Regions from separate parts of the Pseudarthrobacter sp. 1C304 genome, predicted to be linked through region 3. Evidence: riboswitches for the same ligand, from Rfam matches in the RefSeq annotation. Region 3 holds a riboswitch; each other region holds the start of a gene.
What was found. Region 3 has a riboswitch for S-adenosylmethionine ahead of ACTWQD_RS10190 (bifunctional o-acetylhomoserine/o-acetylserine sulfhydrylase). Riboswitches for the same ligand answer to the same signal wherever they lie in the genome.
Positions count from the first base shown of each region.

Region 1 (4,858 bases), on a different contig from region 3:
CTCGGATGCCTCGCTGTCCTACTCCAGCCTGGGCGGCTGGAAGCAGCGCGGCAACCTTGACGAGTTCATCGGCCTCACGGAGGAAGTCTGGCGCACCCGGGCCTACGGCGATTTCTGGTCCTACTGCCTCGTGGCCGAAGGTGCCGTCGACATCGCCTGCGAGCCCGAACTGAACCTCTACGACATGGCCGCGCTGGTGCCGATCGTCACCGAGGCCGGCGGACGCTTCACCTCCCTCGACGGCGAGGACGGCCCCTTCGGCGGCAACGCCCTCGCCACCAATTCCATCCTGCACTCCGAGGTCCTCAAGCGCCTCAACCCGGGACTGGACGACCTCCTCTAGCTCACCACCTCCAAGGATTCCCCAACCTCCCCATAGGAGCCTGTCCTCGACGGCGGCCCCACAGCCCGCCGCCAAGGTAGGGCATCTTTTTGGGAGGAGAGCAGCCTTGTCTGACACCGTTCACGCCCCGGTCCGCGGCGCTGCCGCAACAGCCGGGGCAGCCGGGGCACCCGGAACCGGGCCGGCGCTGCTGGTGCTGGTGGCGAAGTACCGGGACCTGGACCTCGAATCAGCCGCGGCCCTGCACGCGGCGGCCGCCGGGCTCGCACCGCACCTTGTCGCCGGCAGCACAGCCGTGGCCGCGTCCGTGGTCCTCGCCACCTGCAACCGGTTCGAAATCTACTGCGATGTCACCGCCGCGGCGGCGCGTGCGGCCGCCCGGGCAGATGTCCTCGGCGCGATCCACCGCTGCTCGGGGCTGCCCCGGAACCTCGTGTCGGCCCTCTTCGGGGAACTCCAAGGGGCCGCGGCCGCCGAACATCTTTTGGCCGTGGCCGCCGGCCTGGACTCGGTGGTGGTGGGTGAACGCGAGGTGGCCGGCCAGGTCCGGCGGGCGCTGGCCGCGGCGCAGGCCGCCGGAACGTCCAGCGGCCGGCTGGACCGGCTGTTCCAGGCCGCATCCCGCACGGCAAAGGACGTGGGGGCGCAGACGGCACTCAGCAGCGCAGGCGCCTCCATCGCCTCCGTTGCCCTGGACCTAGCCGCCGGGACCAGGCCGTCCGGGATCGCGGGGGCGTCCACCGTCCTCGTCGGAACGGGCGCCTATGCCGGCTGCCTGGCGGAACTGCTGAGGAACCGGAAATGCTCCGCCGTCTCCGTCTTCTCCCACTCCGGCCGCGCAGAGGCCTTCGCCGCGGCCAGGGGCGGCCGCGCACTCTCCGCCAGCGACCTGCCCACGGCAGTTGCCAACGCCGACCTCCTCATCGGCTGCAGCGGGGCGGGAGCCCGCATCGACGCCGCCGCCCTCGGCCGGTGGCGCGCGGACGCGGCGCATCCCCTCACCGTCATCGACCTGGCACCCAGCCATGACTTTGACCCCCGCATGGCGGACCTGCCCGGGGTGGAGGTCATCACGCTGGACTCGGTCCACCGCAGCGCTCCCCCGGCGGACGCCGAGGCCCTCCGCTCAGCCCGGGCGCTGGTCCGGCAGGCCGCCTGCCGTTTCAACGAACTGGACGCCGTCCGCGGGGCGGATGCCGCCGTCGTCGCCCTGCGCGGGCACCTCGAGGGGCTCCTCCGCAGCGAAATGGATCGCGTCAGCACACGGCACGGCGGGGACGTCCCGGCGGAGGAGGTTAACCGCGCCCTGCGGCACCTGGTGCGGCGGCTGCTGCATGCCCCGACGCTGCGCGCCCGGGAACTCGCCGCCGCCGGCCGGCAGGACGATTACACGGCGGCGCTGGACGCGCTGTTCGGCCTCAGCATTGCGGCCGCCGCGCAGACGCCGGGGGTTCCGGCGTAACAAACCGCTTCATAATCAGAGCGCGCCTTTCCGCCGGAAGAGCGATTGTCCTAGGCTCGAGAACAGGTCACGAGTGCCAGCGCTAAACCCCGGTTTGCTGGCCGGCAACCCTCCATTCGCGGTGGGGTGCCCCGGGTGACGACCTGGCCGGTCCGGAGCGGACCCGGCAAGCGCGGATCCCCGGTGCGTGGGGTCCTTTTCCAGCGAGGTCCCATGACTACTGCCACTTTCCCTGCCCCTGCCGCACTCCAGGCCGGCGGCCTTGCCCCGTCCGATGCGCGGTTCGACGTCGCCCGCCAGCCGCTCGCCGCTGTCACCGGGGCCGAGATCCAGGCACCGCTGATCCAGGGCGGCCACGTCCGGTACGCCAACCTGGACTACGGCGCGTCCGCCCCGGCCCTGTCCGTCGTCTCGGCCTACCTCAACGAGATCCTGCCCTACTACGCCAGCGTCCACCGCGGGGCCGGCTACGCCTCCCAGATCAGCACCTCCGTCTACGAAAACGCCCGCACGACCGTCCGCGACTTCGTGGGCGGGCGGCCGGACGATGCGGTGATCTTCACCCGGAACACCACCGATTCCCTGAACCTGCTGGCTGGCTGCCTTCCCGCCGCCGGCGGCGGTGAGCCCACCGGGGAGGTGCTGTACCTCGACATCGAACACCATGCCAACCTCCTGCCCTGGCAGCGGGTGCCGCACCGCAGCGTCATCGCCGCGCCGACCCTCGCCGGGACGCTGGAACTGCTCCGCGGCGAACTCGCCCACGGCGGCGTCAGTCTCCTGGCCGTCACCGGCGCCTCCAACGTCACCGGCGAGGTCCTGCCGGTCCGGGCCCTGGCCGCCCTGGCCCATGAGTACGGCGCCCGGATCGTCGTGGACGCCGCACAACTGGCCCCGCACCGGCGGATCGACATTGCCGCGGACGACGTCGACTACCTCGCCTTCTCCGGCCACAAGCTCTACGCGCCGTTCGGTGCGGGGGTCCTGGTGGGCCGTCCCGACTGGCTGGACGCCGGCACCCCGCACCTGGCCGGCGGCGGCGCCGTGCAGGACGCCCGCCTCGACACCGTCAGCTGGACCACGGGCCCGGCCCGGCACGAAGGGGGCTCACCCAATGTGCTGGGCGCCGCCACGCTGGCCCGGGCCACCCAGGTGGTGGCCGGCCTGGACCAGGACCAGTGGCACGCGCACGAGAACGCCATCCGGTCCTTCCTGGTCGAGGGCCTCGACCGGATCGACGGGGTGACGGTCCACCAGATCTTTTCGGACAGCGCCACCTTCGATGCGCCGGCAGGCAGTGGTCCCGCCAGTGGTCCCGGTAACGGGCCGGGCACGGGCACGATCGGCGTCGTCAACTTCTCCGTGGCAGGCTACGATGCCGGCCTGGTGGCGGCGTACCTGTCGGCGGAACACGGCATCGGCCTGCGCGACGGCCGGTTCTGCGCCCACCCCCTGCTCCGGCGCCTGGGACTTCCCTCCGGCTCCCTGCGGGCCAGCTTCGGGCTCGGGTCCCGGCTGGAGGACGCCCAGCGGCTGCTCGCGGGGATCCAGGAACTGCGGCAGTCCGGCCTCGGCTGGGACTACGTGGTGGACTCCGGGCGCTGGGTGCCCGCCAACGACACCCGCAGCTACCCGCACTGGGCGCCCAACACACCCGGGACGGCCGGCGCCGCCCCCTGCTCGCAAAACTGACACCCCGCAGGCTGATGTTCCCGCGGTATGACCGCCGTTCCATGGCAGGGTGTGAAAAAGGTGCGGTAAATTCGAAAGGTACCCATCCGGACCTGCCGAAGGAGAGCGCCCGTGGCACGCGGCGGCCCCAAACTGCATCACGAACGGCGCCACGAGCTGGGTCAGAGCTTCCAGGACGGCGGGGAGCACTATGACCGCGTCCGCCCGGGCTACCCCAGCGACTCGGCGGACTGGCTGATCCCCGCCGGCGCGCACGACGCAGCGGACCTGGGCGCCGGCACCGGGAAGTTCACCGCGCTGCTGGCCGGACGCGGCCTGCACACCGTGGCGGTGGACCCCTCCGCCGACATGCTGGAACAGCTCCGGCGGGCGCTCCCCGGCGTGGCCGCCGTCGAAGGCACTGCCGAACAGACGGGGCTGCCCGCCGCGGCGTTCGACGTCGTTACCGTTGCCCAGGCCTGGCACTGGTGCGATCCGCTGCTGGCCAGTACCGAGATCGCCCGGATCCTCCGCCCGCACGGCGTCCTGGGCCTGGTCTGGAACCAGCTGGACACCTCGGTGCCCTGGGTGCACCGGCTTTCCCGCATCATGCACGCCGGGGATGTGCACAAGCCGCACTTCCGGCCGCCGCTCGGTCCGGAATTTACGGGGCTCGACAGCCACCTCACCCGCTGGGAGGACCCGGTGCGCACCGCCGACATCATTGAGTTGACCAAGTCGCGCAGCTACTATCTGGCAGCCAGCGACGCGGTCCGCGCCAAGGTGCTGGGCAACCTCGACTGGTATCTGCACGAGCACCTGGGCCACCGCCCGGGGGACGTCCTCCTGCTTCCATACCTGACACAGAGCTGGCGGGCCGTCCGGGCCTGAACCGGCTGGGATCTGGTTTCGGTCTTGGCAGTGACCGCCAACCCCGTCCTGCTGTGGCTTGCCTTCTCCGGCGCCGCCTGACGGTAGGCTGGACGCTGTGAAGACCAGCCCGCCCTCCTCCTCGATCGAGGACTACGTCAAGGTCATCTACTCCTTCACGGAGTGGCAGGACAAGCCCATCACCTCCACACAGCTGGCCCAGCGCCTCGGCGTCGCGAACTCCTCGGTATCCGAGATGGTCCGGAAGCTCAAGGACCAGGGCCTGGTGGACCACCAGCCGTACAGCGCCATCACCCTCACGGCCGACGGCGTGCGGCTGGCCTTGTCCATGGTCCGGCGGCACCGGCTCATAGAGACTTTCCTCGTCCGCGAACTCGGATACCGCTGGGACGAAGTCCACGACGAGGCCGAGCTGCTGGAACACGCCGTGTCTGACACGTTCATTGACCGGATGGCCGCCAAGCTCGGCAACCCGGTGCGGGATCCCCACG
Region 1 covers NZ_JBQQCH010000002.1:51,832-56,689, forward strand. The annotation lists gene hisN (histidinol-phosphatase) at 1-343, shown strand, start outside; gene ACTWQD_RS04315 (glutamyl-tRNA reductase) at 450-1,805, shown strand; SAM riboswitch class IV at 1,871-1,984, shown strand; gene ACTWQD_RS04320 (aminotransferase class V-fold PLP-dependent enzyme) at 2,019-3,497, shown strand; gene ACTWQD_RS04325 (class I SAM-dependent methyltransferase) at 3,609-4,367, shown strand; gene ACTWQD_RS04330 (metal-dependent transcriptional regulator) at 4,465-4,858, shown strand, end outside.
Region 1: it holds a riboswitch for S-adenosylmethionine, as region 3 does, so the genes downstream of both, ACTWQD_RS04320 (aminotransferase class V-fold PLP-dependent enzyme) here and ACTWQD_RS10190 (bifunctional o-acetylhomoserine/o-acetylserine sulfhydrylase) in region 3, are expected to answer to the same signal.

Region 2 (4,858 bases), on a different contig from region 3:
GGAGGAAGAACTGCTCATAGTGGATCCCGAGACGGGGATGCTGCTTGCGCTCGCCGACGTCATGCTGCCCGCCCTGGTGCCCCCGAAACACGGCCCCGCGCAGGTTCTCCCGGGCCAGCAGCCGGTCCACGAACCCGGTGCCGATTTCAGTTATGAGCTCAAACTCGAGCAGATTGAAACCCAGACCCGTCCCTGTCTGGACTACCCGGAGCTGCTCCGGCAGCTCAGGCAGGGCCGGGCGCTGGCGGACCGTGCCGCCCGGTTGCACGGTGGCAGGGTTGCGGCCCTGGCCACCTCGCCCCTGGGTGCCGCCACCCACCTGACCCCCAACCCGCGCTACCTGACCATGCAGCAGCGCTTCGGGCTCACCGTCCGGAACCAGCTGACCTGCGGCCTCCACGTCCACACCTTTGTGGAGTCCCCGGAGGAAGGCGTGGCCGTGATGGACCGGATCCGGGACAAGCTGGCCGTCCTGATCGCCCTGAGCGCCAACTCCCCCTACTGGAACGGTGCCGAGACGGGGTTCGAAAGCTACCGCACGCAGGCCTGGAACCGCTGGCCCGGCTCGGGGCCCACCATGATCTTCGGCAGCCTGCCCATTTACCAGCGGCTGATCACCCGGCTGGTGGACAGCGGCGTCCTGATGGACGAGGGGATGGTCTACTTTGATGTCCGGCTGGCCCGGCATCATCCCACCGTCGAGGTGCGGGTCGCCGACGTCTGCCTCAGGGCGGAGGACGCGGCGCTGATCGCCGTGCTGGTCCGCGCGCTGGTCGAGTCGGCATCGCGGGAATGGAACGACGGCGTCGATCCGGCCCCCGTGCCGACCTTGCTGCTGCGGATGGCCTCCTGGCAGGCCAGCAACTGCGGATTGCGCGGGGAACTGCTGGACTTCGGCACGTTCACCCCGGCCCCCGCCGCGGACGTGGTCCATGCCCTGGTGGACTATGTGGCGCCGGTGCTCGAAGAGCAGGGCGAGCTGGACCTGGCCCGCGAGGGTGTTGCCCGGATCCTCGCCGAGGGCTCCGGGTCCCAGCTGCAGCGGGAGCCGTTCCACCCCGGCGGGCTCGCCGCCGTCGTCGAACGGGCCGTCGAGGTGACCACGGAGGGGACCGCGGCCGCGGAACCGGCTGAGCCCGGATCGGCCGTGGGCGCGCCCTAGACCTGCTTGAGCGCCTGGCCCAGATCGCGGATCAGGTCCTCGGCGTCCTCGAGGCCCACGGAGAGGCGCACCACGCCGTCGCTGAGCCCGATCGCCGCCCGGCCCTCCGGCCCCATGGCGCGGTGCGTTGTGGTGGCGGGATGGGTGATGAGGGACTTCGAATCCCCCAGGTTGTTGGAGATGTCGATGATCCGCAGCGCGTCCAGGAGCGCGAAGGCCGCCTCTTTCGCCGACCGCCCGCCCGAGGGGGAGAGCTCGAAGGTCAGCACCGTGCCGCCGGCCTTCATCTGCCGTGCGGCCAGCTCGTATTGCGGGTGGGACGGTAGCAGCGGGTATCTGACCCACCCGACCGCGGGCTGCGCCTCCAGCCATTCGGCCAGCCGCAACGCGGAAGCGGAGGAGTGGTTGACCCGCAGGGCCATGGTCTCCAGCCCCTTGGCCAGCACCCACGCGTTGAACGCCGAGAGCGCCGGGCCGGTGTGGCGCATCAGTTGCTTGACCGGGCCCTCGATGAACTCCTTGGTGCCCAGAATCGCTCCGCCGAGGACCCGTCCCTGGCCGTCGATGTGCTTGGTGCCGGAGTAGACCACCACGTCCGCGCCGAGCTCCCCGCAGCGCTGCAGCAGGGGAGTGGCAAAGACGTTGTCCACCACCACGGTGGCGCCGGCCGCGTGCGCCAGTTCGCTCACGGCGGCGATGTCCACGATCTCCTGCATGGGGTTCGACGGCGACTCGAAGAAGACCGCCGTCGTGGGTTCCGCCAGCGCCGCACGCCACTGCTCCAGGTCCGGGCCGTCCACAAAGACCGTCTCCACGCCCCAGCGCGGAAGGATCTCGTTGAGGATCACAAAGCACGAGCCGAACAGCGAGCGGGCCGCGACCACCCGGTCGCCGGCGGCCAGGAGGGCGCCGAGGGCGGTGAACACCGCGGACATGCCGGAGGCGGTGGCGAAGCAGGCTTCGGTGCCCTCGAGCAGCCGGAGCCGTTCCTGGAAGGTGGCCACCGACGGGTTGCCGTAGCGGGAGTAGACGAAGCGTTCGTCCTCGCCGGTGAAGGCGCGTTCCGCGGCGGCCGCGGACTCGTAGACGAAGCCTGAGTTGAGGAAGATCGGCTCGGCCGTCTCCTGAAAGCTGGTGCGGTCGAGCCCGCCGCGGACCGCCTGGGTGTCGGCGCTCCAGCCGGCGGCGTCAGGGTTGAAGCTCACTTAGTGCTTTCCGAGGTTGGTGGGCAGGCCGCGGTTCTTCCAGCCGTTGACCGTGCGGTCGCCGTGCCGGTCCGGTTCGCCTTCGAAGCCTTCAAGGACGTTGTAGGAGGTGAAGCCGGCCTCCGTCGCGGCGATGGCGGCGGCCACGGACCGGGCGCCCGAACGGCACAGGAAGACCAGTTCCGTGCCCTGGTCCTCGGGGGCCTGCTGCTTCAACTGCCGCTTCAGCTGTTCTGCGAACTGGGTGTTGGGGATGCCGCCGGCCAGGTTCCACTGGATAAAAAGGGGGTCGTTGCGCGTCGCTTTTGTGTCAGGCATGCCGATGTGCGCCCATTCACCCTCGGTGCGCACGTCCACCAAGATGGCGCCGTCCTCCAGCTTGGCCCACGCCTCCTGCGGGGTGAGGTCCCCGGCGTAGCTCACGCGTGGCCCTCGCCGTCGAACTCAAGATCGTCCACGGCATTGGCGACGGCGGCGTCGGCACTCGCGATCGCCGCCGGCAGCACCACGGCCTGGGCCACGATGACGCTGAGGCCGTTGTACGTGGCGGACGGGCTGCCGTGCAGCACGTAGCCCTCGGCCAGGGCGGCCGAGACGCGCTCGCAGAACGCCCGGTCATCGGGGCCGGTAAACAGGCGGTACGCCAGCTTCTCCTCGGCGGGTCCTGCGGGGGACGGGGCTGGTGCCACGCCGTTTCTATTACTGGAACCAGCGGGTGCGTCAGGCATGACGGATCTCCTTTTCTCTCACGCTTGCAGCTCGAATGGTCGATATGCCGAGTATTCACCTGAGGCACCCCGCCGCGAAAGGGAGGGTTGCCGACCGGCCAGTCAGGGCTTGGCGCCGGTTCTCATTACTCTCCACGAACGTAACACCTGCGACGCGGGCCGGCACCGCCGCAGCCGTCATCTTAAGTAACGGTCCCCGGCCTAACAGCAACGCGGGGTCACCTACGGCCCATCAGGAGGCCCCGGATGGGCGCCAAGTGACCCCGCGTTGCTTTGGAAGGCGGGGAGGGCTACTCGATGGTGGCGTAGAGCGCGTTGAGCTCCTCTGTGAGCTGCCGGCGGAGTTCCGGCGTGCCGATCTCCTTGCCGTCGATGTGGTTCACCGGTGCCAGCAGCCGGATGCTCGAGATCAGCCAGACGGCGTCGGCGTCGAACAGGTCGCGGGGTTCCAGCGGGCCGTAGCCCAGTTCCCAGCCGGCTGCTTTGGCCGCGGTGAACAGCGCCCCTTGCGACGTGCCGGGCAGAATGCCGCTGTCCAGCTGCGGGGTGATGAGGCGCCGGATGGTGCGGACCCCGCCGGCTCCGTCGTCAGAGGTCTCCAGGTGCGCCAGCAGCACGGTCGACGTCGGGCCCTCCAGAACCCGCCCGTCCGCCGAGGTGAAAATGACGTCGTCCGCGCCGTGGGCATGCGCGTACCGGAGCGCGGCCATGTTGACGGCGTAGGACAGGGTCTTGGCGCCCAGGAGCAGCCAGGGGGCGCGCTCGCCGACCTCGCTGTCGTACCCGCGGTCCAGCAGGATGACGTCGACGCCGGTTTCACGCTGCCGTCTGCCTGCCGGGCTGGTGGCGGAAGCCTGGACCCAGCACGTGGGTGAGCCGCCTTCGACGCCGCGGGTCACCAGCAGCTTGACCACCAGCTCGTCGTCGGCCGCCGCACCGGCCGCGGGTGCGGATTGGCTGCGGTACTCGCTGATGGCCGTGGCAATGGCGCGGCGCCAGGCGTCCTGCGCCGGGATGTCGAGCTCCAGCACCCGCGCGGATCCGGCCAGCCGGTCCAGGTGTGCCTGGAGTTTGCGGGGCTGCCCGCCGACGGCCAGCAGCGACTCGAAAACACCGTCGCCGCGGGTGGCGCCCTGGTCCGTCGCCATCAGCTGCGGCTTGGAGGAATCGGCCAGCCGGCCGTCCTGGAACGCGGGGTCGAGGAAGACCAGGACCGTGGCGGGGGCAGGGGCGGCAGCAGCAGGCGTCATGGCTTCAGCTTAGTGCGGCGGCGACGGGTTAGGATTTGAAAGTTGCCCGTTCCGGAACTGTTCCGCGGGTCTGGAACTTGAGGGGTTCGCCTGTGCTGTGGCCGTTTTCGCTGGCGGGGTCGCTCCCGTCCTGGGTGATCCTGATCCTCGCCGTTATCGACCTGGCCATCCGGGTGCTGGCGCTGGGCATTATTCCGGGAAACCGCCGCCCCACCACGGCCATGGCGTGGCTGCTGATCATTTTCTTCGTTCCGGCCGTGGGCCTGGTCCTGTTCCTGCTGTTCGGCAACTTCCGGCTCTCCCGCAAGCGCCGGGCGCAGCAGGAAGCCGTGAACACCCGCGTCCGCGCCGGCACCTCCCAGCTGGCAGCGCCGGAAAGCCAATACGATGGCCCCGAATGGGTGGCGTCCGCGGCCGAACTGAACAAGACTCTGGGCTCGCTGCCCATGGTGGACGGCAACGAAGTGGAGCTCCTGCCGGGCTACCCGGACTCGATCAAGGCGATGGCGGCGG
Region 2 covers NZ_JBQQCH010000009.1:143,030-147,887, reverse strand. The annotation lists gene ACTWQD_RS15930 (glutamate--cysteine ligase 2) at 1-1,162, shown strand, start outside; gene ACTWQD_RS15925 (O-succinylhomoserine sulfhydrylase) at 1,159-2,367, opposite strand; gene ACTWQD_RS15920 (rhodanese-like domain-containing protein) at 2,368-2,790, opposite strand; gene ACTWQD_RS15915 (DUF1737 domain-containing protein) at 2,787-3,056, opposite strand; SAM riboswitch class IV at 3,111-3,225, opposite strand; gene ACTWQD_RS15910 (aminodeoxychorismate lyase) at 3,386-4,345, opposite strand; gene cls (cardiolipin synthase) at 4,438-4,858, shown strand, end outside.
Region 2: it holds a riboswitch for S-adenosylmethionine, as region 3 does, so the genes downstream of both, ACTWQD_RS15915 (DUF1737 domain-containing protein) here and ACTWQD_RS10190 (bifunctional o-acetylhomoserine/o-acetylserine sulfhydrylase) in region 3, are expected to answer to the same signal.

Region 3 (4,858 bases):
AGCCCATCTGCAAAATTGCACACGTGCGCCCCGGCGGCACACGCCCGGCTAGCCGAAGAAGTGCTGCCTGAGCTGGCTGCTGAGCTGGCCGATCTCGGTCAGGAAGCCGTCGTGCCCGATCGGCGCCTCGATGGTGTGCACGGCCACCTCGCCCGGCAGCGCGTCGGCCAGCGCGCGGGTCTGCGCGGGAAAATACAGCCGGTCCGAGTCGACGGCGGCCAGCAGGAATTGCGCCGTCGCCGGGGCCAGTGCCTTCGCAAGGGGGCCGCGGCCGCGGGTGACGTCGTGGCTCATCAGGGCCTCGGTGATGGCAATGTAGCTGTTCGCATCGAAGCGGCGGACCAGCTTGTTGCCCTGGTGGTCGAGGTAGCTCTCCACCTGGTAGCGCCCGCGCCCGGCGAGGGAGCCGGCTTCCAGCGGGGCCTCCGCGCCCTGGGCCTTCCGGCCGAACCGTCCGTCCAGCTCCGCGGCGGAGCGGTAAGTGATATGCGCTATCCGCCGGGCCAGGGCCAGGCCCGCTTCCGGCTGCTGCCCGCCGTAGTAGTCCCCGCCGTTGAAGTTCGGGTCCTGCCGGATGGCCAGGGTCTGGGCCTGGGCGAAGGCAATCTGCTCGGCGGTGCTGCTGGCGCCCACCGAAAAAACGCCGCAGCGCCGCACCCGGTCCGGATAGCTGACGGCCCATTCGAGGGCCCGGGCCCCGCCCAGCGAGCCGCCCAGCACGGCGTGCCAGGCGCGGATTCCGAGGGCATCGGCGAGCCTGGCCTCGGCCGCCGTCGTGTCCCGCAGGGTGACCAGCGGGAACCGGGAGCCCCAGGGCCGGCCGTCCGGCGCCGCCGTCGACGGCCCGGTGGAGCCGTAGCAGCCGCCCAGAATGTTGATCGAGACGACGAAGTACTTGTCCGTGTCCACGGGGGCGCCGGGGCCGGCCAGCTGCTCCCACCAGCCCGGCTCCTCGCTGGCGCCGCGCGTGACGTGGGTATCCCCCGTCAGGGCGTGTTCGATCAGGACCGCGTTGGTGGCCTCCGGGTTGAGGGTTCCCCAGGTTTCGTAGGCCAGCGTGACGTCCGGCAGCCGGGCACCGGATTCAAGCTCCAGGTCGCCGATCCGGACGTACTGGACTGTGCCGTCCGGCGCCGCTGTGGCGGGGAGGGCGGTGGTGGTGCTGGCAGGGGCACCCTGGCGGGTGGCGGCAATCGTCATGTGTAGACCTAACTTCGCGCTTGCCCACCGTCAGCTGACCGGCAGGCCAGGTCTTCACCCGGGGCACCCCGCCGCAAATGGAGGGTTGCCGGCCAGCAAGCCGGGGCTGTCGCTGGCACTCATGACCTGCACTGAGTTTACGAAAGAGGGCGGCGATGTGGCGAAGATTGTGACTTCCATGTGACGGCTGCCCCCTCCCGGCCTAGGCGTCCTTGGCTGCCCGGAACCCGGCTTCGAGGTCGGCCAGGATGTCGTCGATGTGTTCCAGGCCGACGGAGAGCCGGACGAGGCCCGGGGTCACCCCGGCCACCGCCTGCTGTTCCGCCGAGAGCTGGCTGTGGGTGGTCGACGCCGGGTGGATGACCAGCGAGCGCACGTCGCCGATGTTCGCCACGTGGGAGTGCAGCTCCAGGGCATCGACGAAGCGTTTGCCTGCCTCCGCTCCCCCGGCGAGGTTGAAGGCCACGACGGCGCCGGTGCCCCGGGGGCCGTACTGGCGCCCGCGTTCGTACCAGGGGCTCGATGGCAGCCCCGCATAGGCGACCGATTCGACGTCGTCCCTGGCCTCGAGCCATTCAGCCACCCGGGTGGCGTTGGCGACGTGCCGTTCCATGCGCAGGCTCAGGGTCTCGATGCCCTGGGCGATCAGGAAGGCGTTGAACGGCGAGACCGCCGAGCCAAGGTCGCGCAGCAGCTGGACGCGGGCTTTGAGGATGAAGGAGAGGTTGGCGCCAAGGGCCCCGTCCGCGCCGAGGTCCCGGGCGTAGACCAGCCCGTTGTAGGTGGGGTCCGGGGTATTGAAGCCGGGGAACCGCTCCGGGTCCCTGCCGAAGTCGAAGTTGCCGGAGTCCACAATGACGCCCGCAATGGCGGCGCCGTGGCCGCCGAGGTACTTGGTGGCGGAGTGCACCACGATGTCCGCGCCCCACTCGATCGGCCGGATGAGGTACGGCGTGGAGAGGGTGTTGTCCACGATCAGCGGAACGCCGGCCCCGTGCGCCACCGCCGAGATGCCCCCGATGTCCAGCACGTCTTGGCGGGGGTTGGAGACCACCTCGCCGAAGAACAGCTTGGTGTTGGGCTGCACGGCGTCGCGCCACTGCGCCAGGTTGTCCGGGTCCTCGACGAAGGTTACGGAGATGCCGAACTTCTTCAGCGTGTGTGCCAGCAGGTTGTAGGTGCCGCCGTAGAGGCTGGGGCTGGCCACGATGTGGTCGCCGGCCTCGGCGATGTTCAGGATCGCGAAGGTCTCCGCGGCCTGCCCCGAGCTCAGCAGCAGCGCCGCGAGCCCGCCTTCCAGGCTGGCCACCCGCTGCTCGACGGCGTCCTGGGTGGGGTTGCCGATCCGCGTGTAGATGGGCGCCAGCTCGGCGAGGGCGAAGCGGTTGGCGGCGCTTTCGGCGCTGGGGAAGACGAACGACGTCGTCTGGTAAATCGGCAGCGACCGGGCGCCGGTGGCACTGTCCGGCTCCTGGCCGGCGTGGATCTGGCGGGTTTCGAAGGACCAGGCATTGGACATCGGGAAACTCCTTGGGGACTGGGCCCAGACCGGCCCGGGGCCCAGAGGCCGGGGTCAGTGCTGGTGCCGCGCTTGCCTACCGGCGGGCGCCGGAGGGCCAGGTCTTCACCCGGGGCACCCCACCGCGATACGAGGGTTGCCGGCCAGCAAGCCGGGGCTGTGTGCTGGCACTCATGACCTGAGCCCAGTCTAGGAACCGGTTCCGGGCTCTGGATAGCTTTATGACGAACATGAAGCGGGGCGGGCTGCGGGCCCCGCCGGACGCCTGGGTTTCCTGCAACGGCGCGGAAAAGTGCCCTCCGGAAGGCTTCTGAAAATGACATCCCATCTCGGTAAGGATGACCTAAGCTGAGAGCCGCATCACAAAGTGCCAAGATGAGGGCATGCGCATGGATCACGTCTCTTACGCCTGTGAACAAGATGGCCTCGCGGCCACCACTGAAAGAATTGCGTCCGCCCTCGGCGTTGAAGCCGTGAAGGGCGGAGTACACCCCCGTTTTGGGACCCGCAACATGATCATCCCGCTCGCGGGACACAAATACCTGGAGGTCGTGGAGGTCCTGAACCACCCGGCATCCGACAAGGCCCCCTTCGGCCAGGCCGTACGCGCCCGGTCCGAGGCAGGCGGCGGCTGGATGGGCTGGTGCGTCGAGGTGGACGACCTGGCCCCGTTCGAGGAGCGCCTGGGCCGCGCCGCCGTCAACGGCAACCGGAAGTTCCCGGACGGCCGCGAACTGGTCTGGAAGCAGATCGGCATCCTGGGGCTCATCGCCGATCCCCAGGTCCCGTACATGCTCAAGTGGGAGGGCGACCCGGAGCTCCACCCGTCCAAGGCCTACGAGAGCCAGGTCAAGATGTCCGCCCTCACCATTGCCGGCTCTGCCGAGCGCGTCACCGAATGGCTGGGTGTTCCGGTGGAAAAGCCGCTGGAGGATGTGGCCGTGAACTGGCTGGCTCCCCGCGGGACGCCCGGCATCCTCTCCGTCACGTTTGAGACGGCCTCCGGAGCCGTCACCATCTGACGCTCCACCGCCCCACACTTCGGCCGCCATCAGCGGGTGCCAACGTCGTCACCCACCGATGGCGGCCGAATTCTTTTAAGCCCCAACCGGGCCCGGTCCGGCCCGTTGCGGGGCTCAGCCGAGGCCGATGGCTTTGCCAAAGAGGCTGAAACCGACGAACGCCACAATGTCCAGCACCGCGTGGGCAATCACCAGCGGCATGAGCCTGCGGGTCCGGGTGTAGACGACGGCGAAAATGACGCCCATGATGGCGTTGCCGATGAACGGGCCAAAGCCCTGGTAGAGGTGGTAGCTGCCCCGCAGCATGGCGCTGGCGAAGATCGCCGCGGGCATGGCCCAGCCGAGTTTGCCCAGCCGGTCCAGGAGGTAGCCCACCACGATCACTTCCTCCACGATCCCGTGCCGGACCGCGGACAGGACCAGCACCGGCACCGTCCACCAGTAGGCGTCCAGCGCGCTGGGGATGATCGCCGTGGTGATGCCGAGCGCCCGGCCCGCCGCGTAGAGGCCCAGGGACGGGATGCCGATCAGCGCCGCCAGCCCGAAGCCCTGCAGCAGGTCCCGGCCGGGTCGGTCAAAGTTCAGGCCGAGCCGCTGGAAGGCCGTTCCGCCGTGGCTGCCTCCCCCGGCCAGGCCGGCCGGGCGGTGTTCGGTCAGGAAATAGATCACCAGGACGACGGGCACCAGGGCGAAGATGATGTCCAGCAGCTGGTAGGTGAGGTCGAAGTATTCGCGGCTGCTTTGTGAGCGGTTCAGCGTCGACGTGCCCTCGGCCAGCGGTGCCCGGGTCATCTTGTCCAGCAGCTGGACCACCGAATACACGGCGGATTGGCCCAAGGACAGGCCCAGGACAATCCACATTTCAATCCGCAGGCGGCGGCGGGAGGGAACCAGCATGTTCCCATCTTGCCCGCAGTTGCCGGTAGTTTCCTGAATCCGGGGCCGCCGCGCGGCCGGGCCCTATGCTTGGGTTTTATGAGTGCGCCCGGGAAAATCATCATGATCCGGCACGGCCAGTCCGCCGCCAACGCCGACACCTCGATCTACAACCGCGTACCTGATTACCGGATTCCGCTGACCGCCCTCGGGGTGGAGCAGGCCCGGGCCGCCGGCGAGG
Region 3 covers NZ_JBQQCH010000004.1:150,787-155,644, forward strand. The annotation lists gene metX (homoserine O-acetyltransferase MetX) at 49-1,200, opposite strand; SAM riboswitch class IV at 1,212-1,327, opposite strand; gene ACTWQD_RS10190 (bifunctional o-acetylhomoserine/o-acetylserine sulfhydrylase) at 1,403-2,719, opposite strand; SAM riboswitch class IV at 2,783-2,898, opposite strand; gene ACTWQD_RS10195 (VOC family protein) at 3,103-3,741, shown strand; gene ACTWQD_RS10200 (CPBP family intramembrane glutamic endopeptidase) at 3,856-4,638, opposite strand; gene ACTWQD_RS10205 (histidine phosphatase family protein) at 4,717-4,858, shown strand, end outside.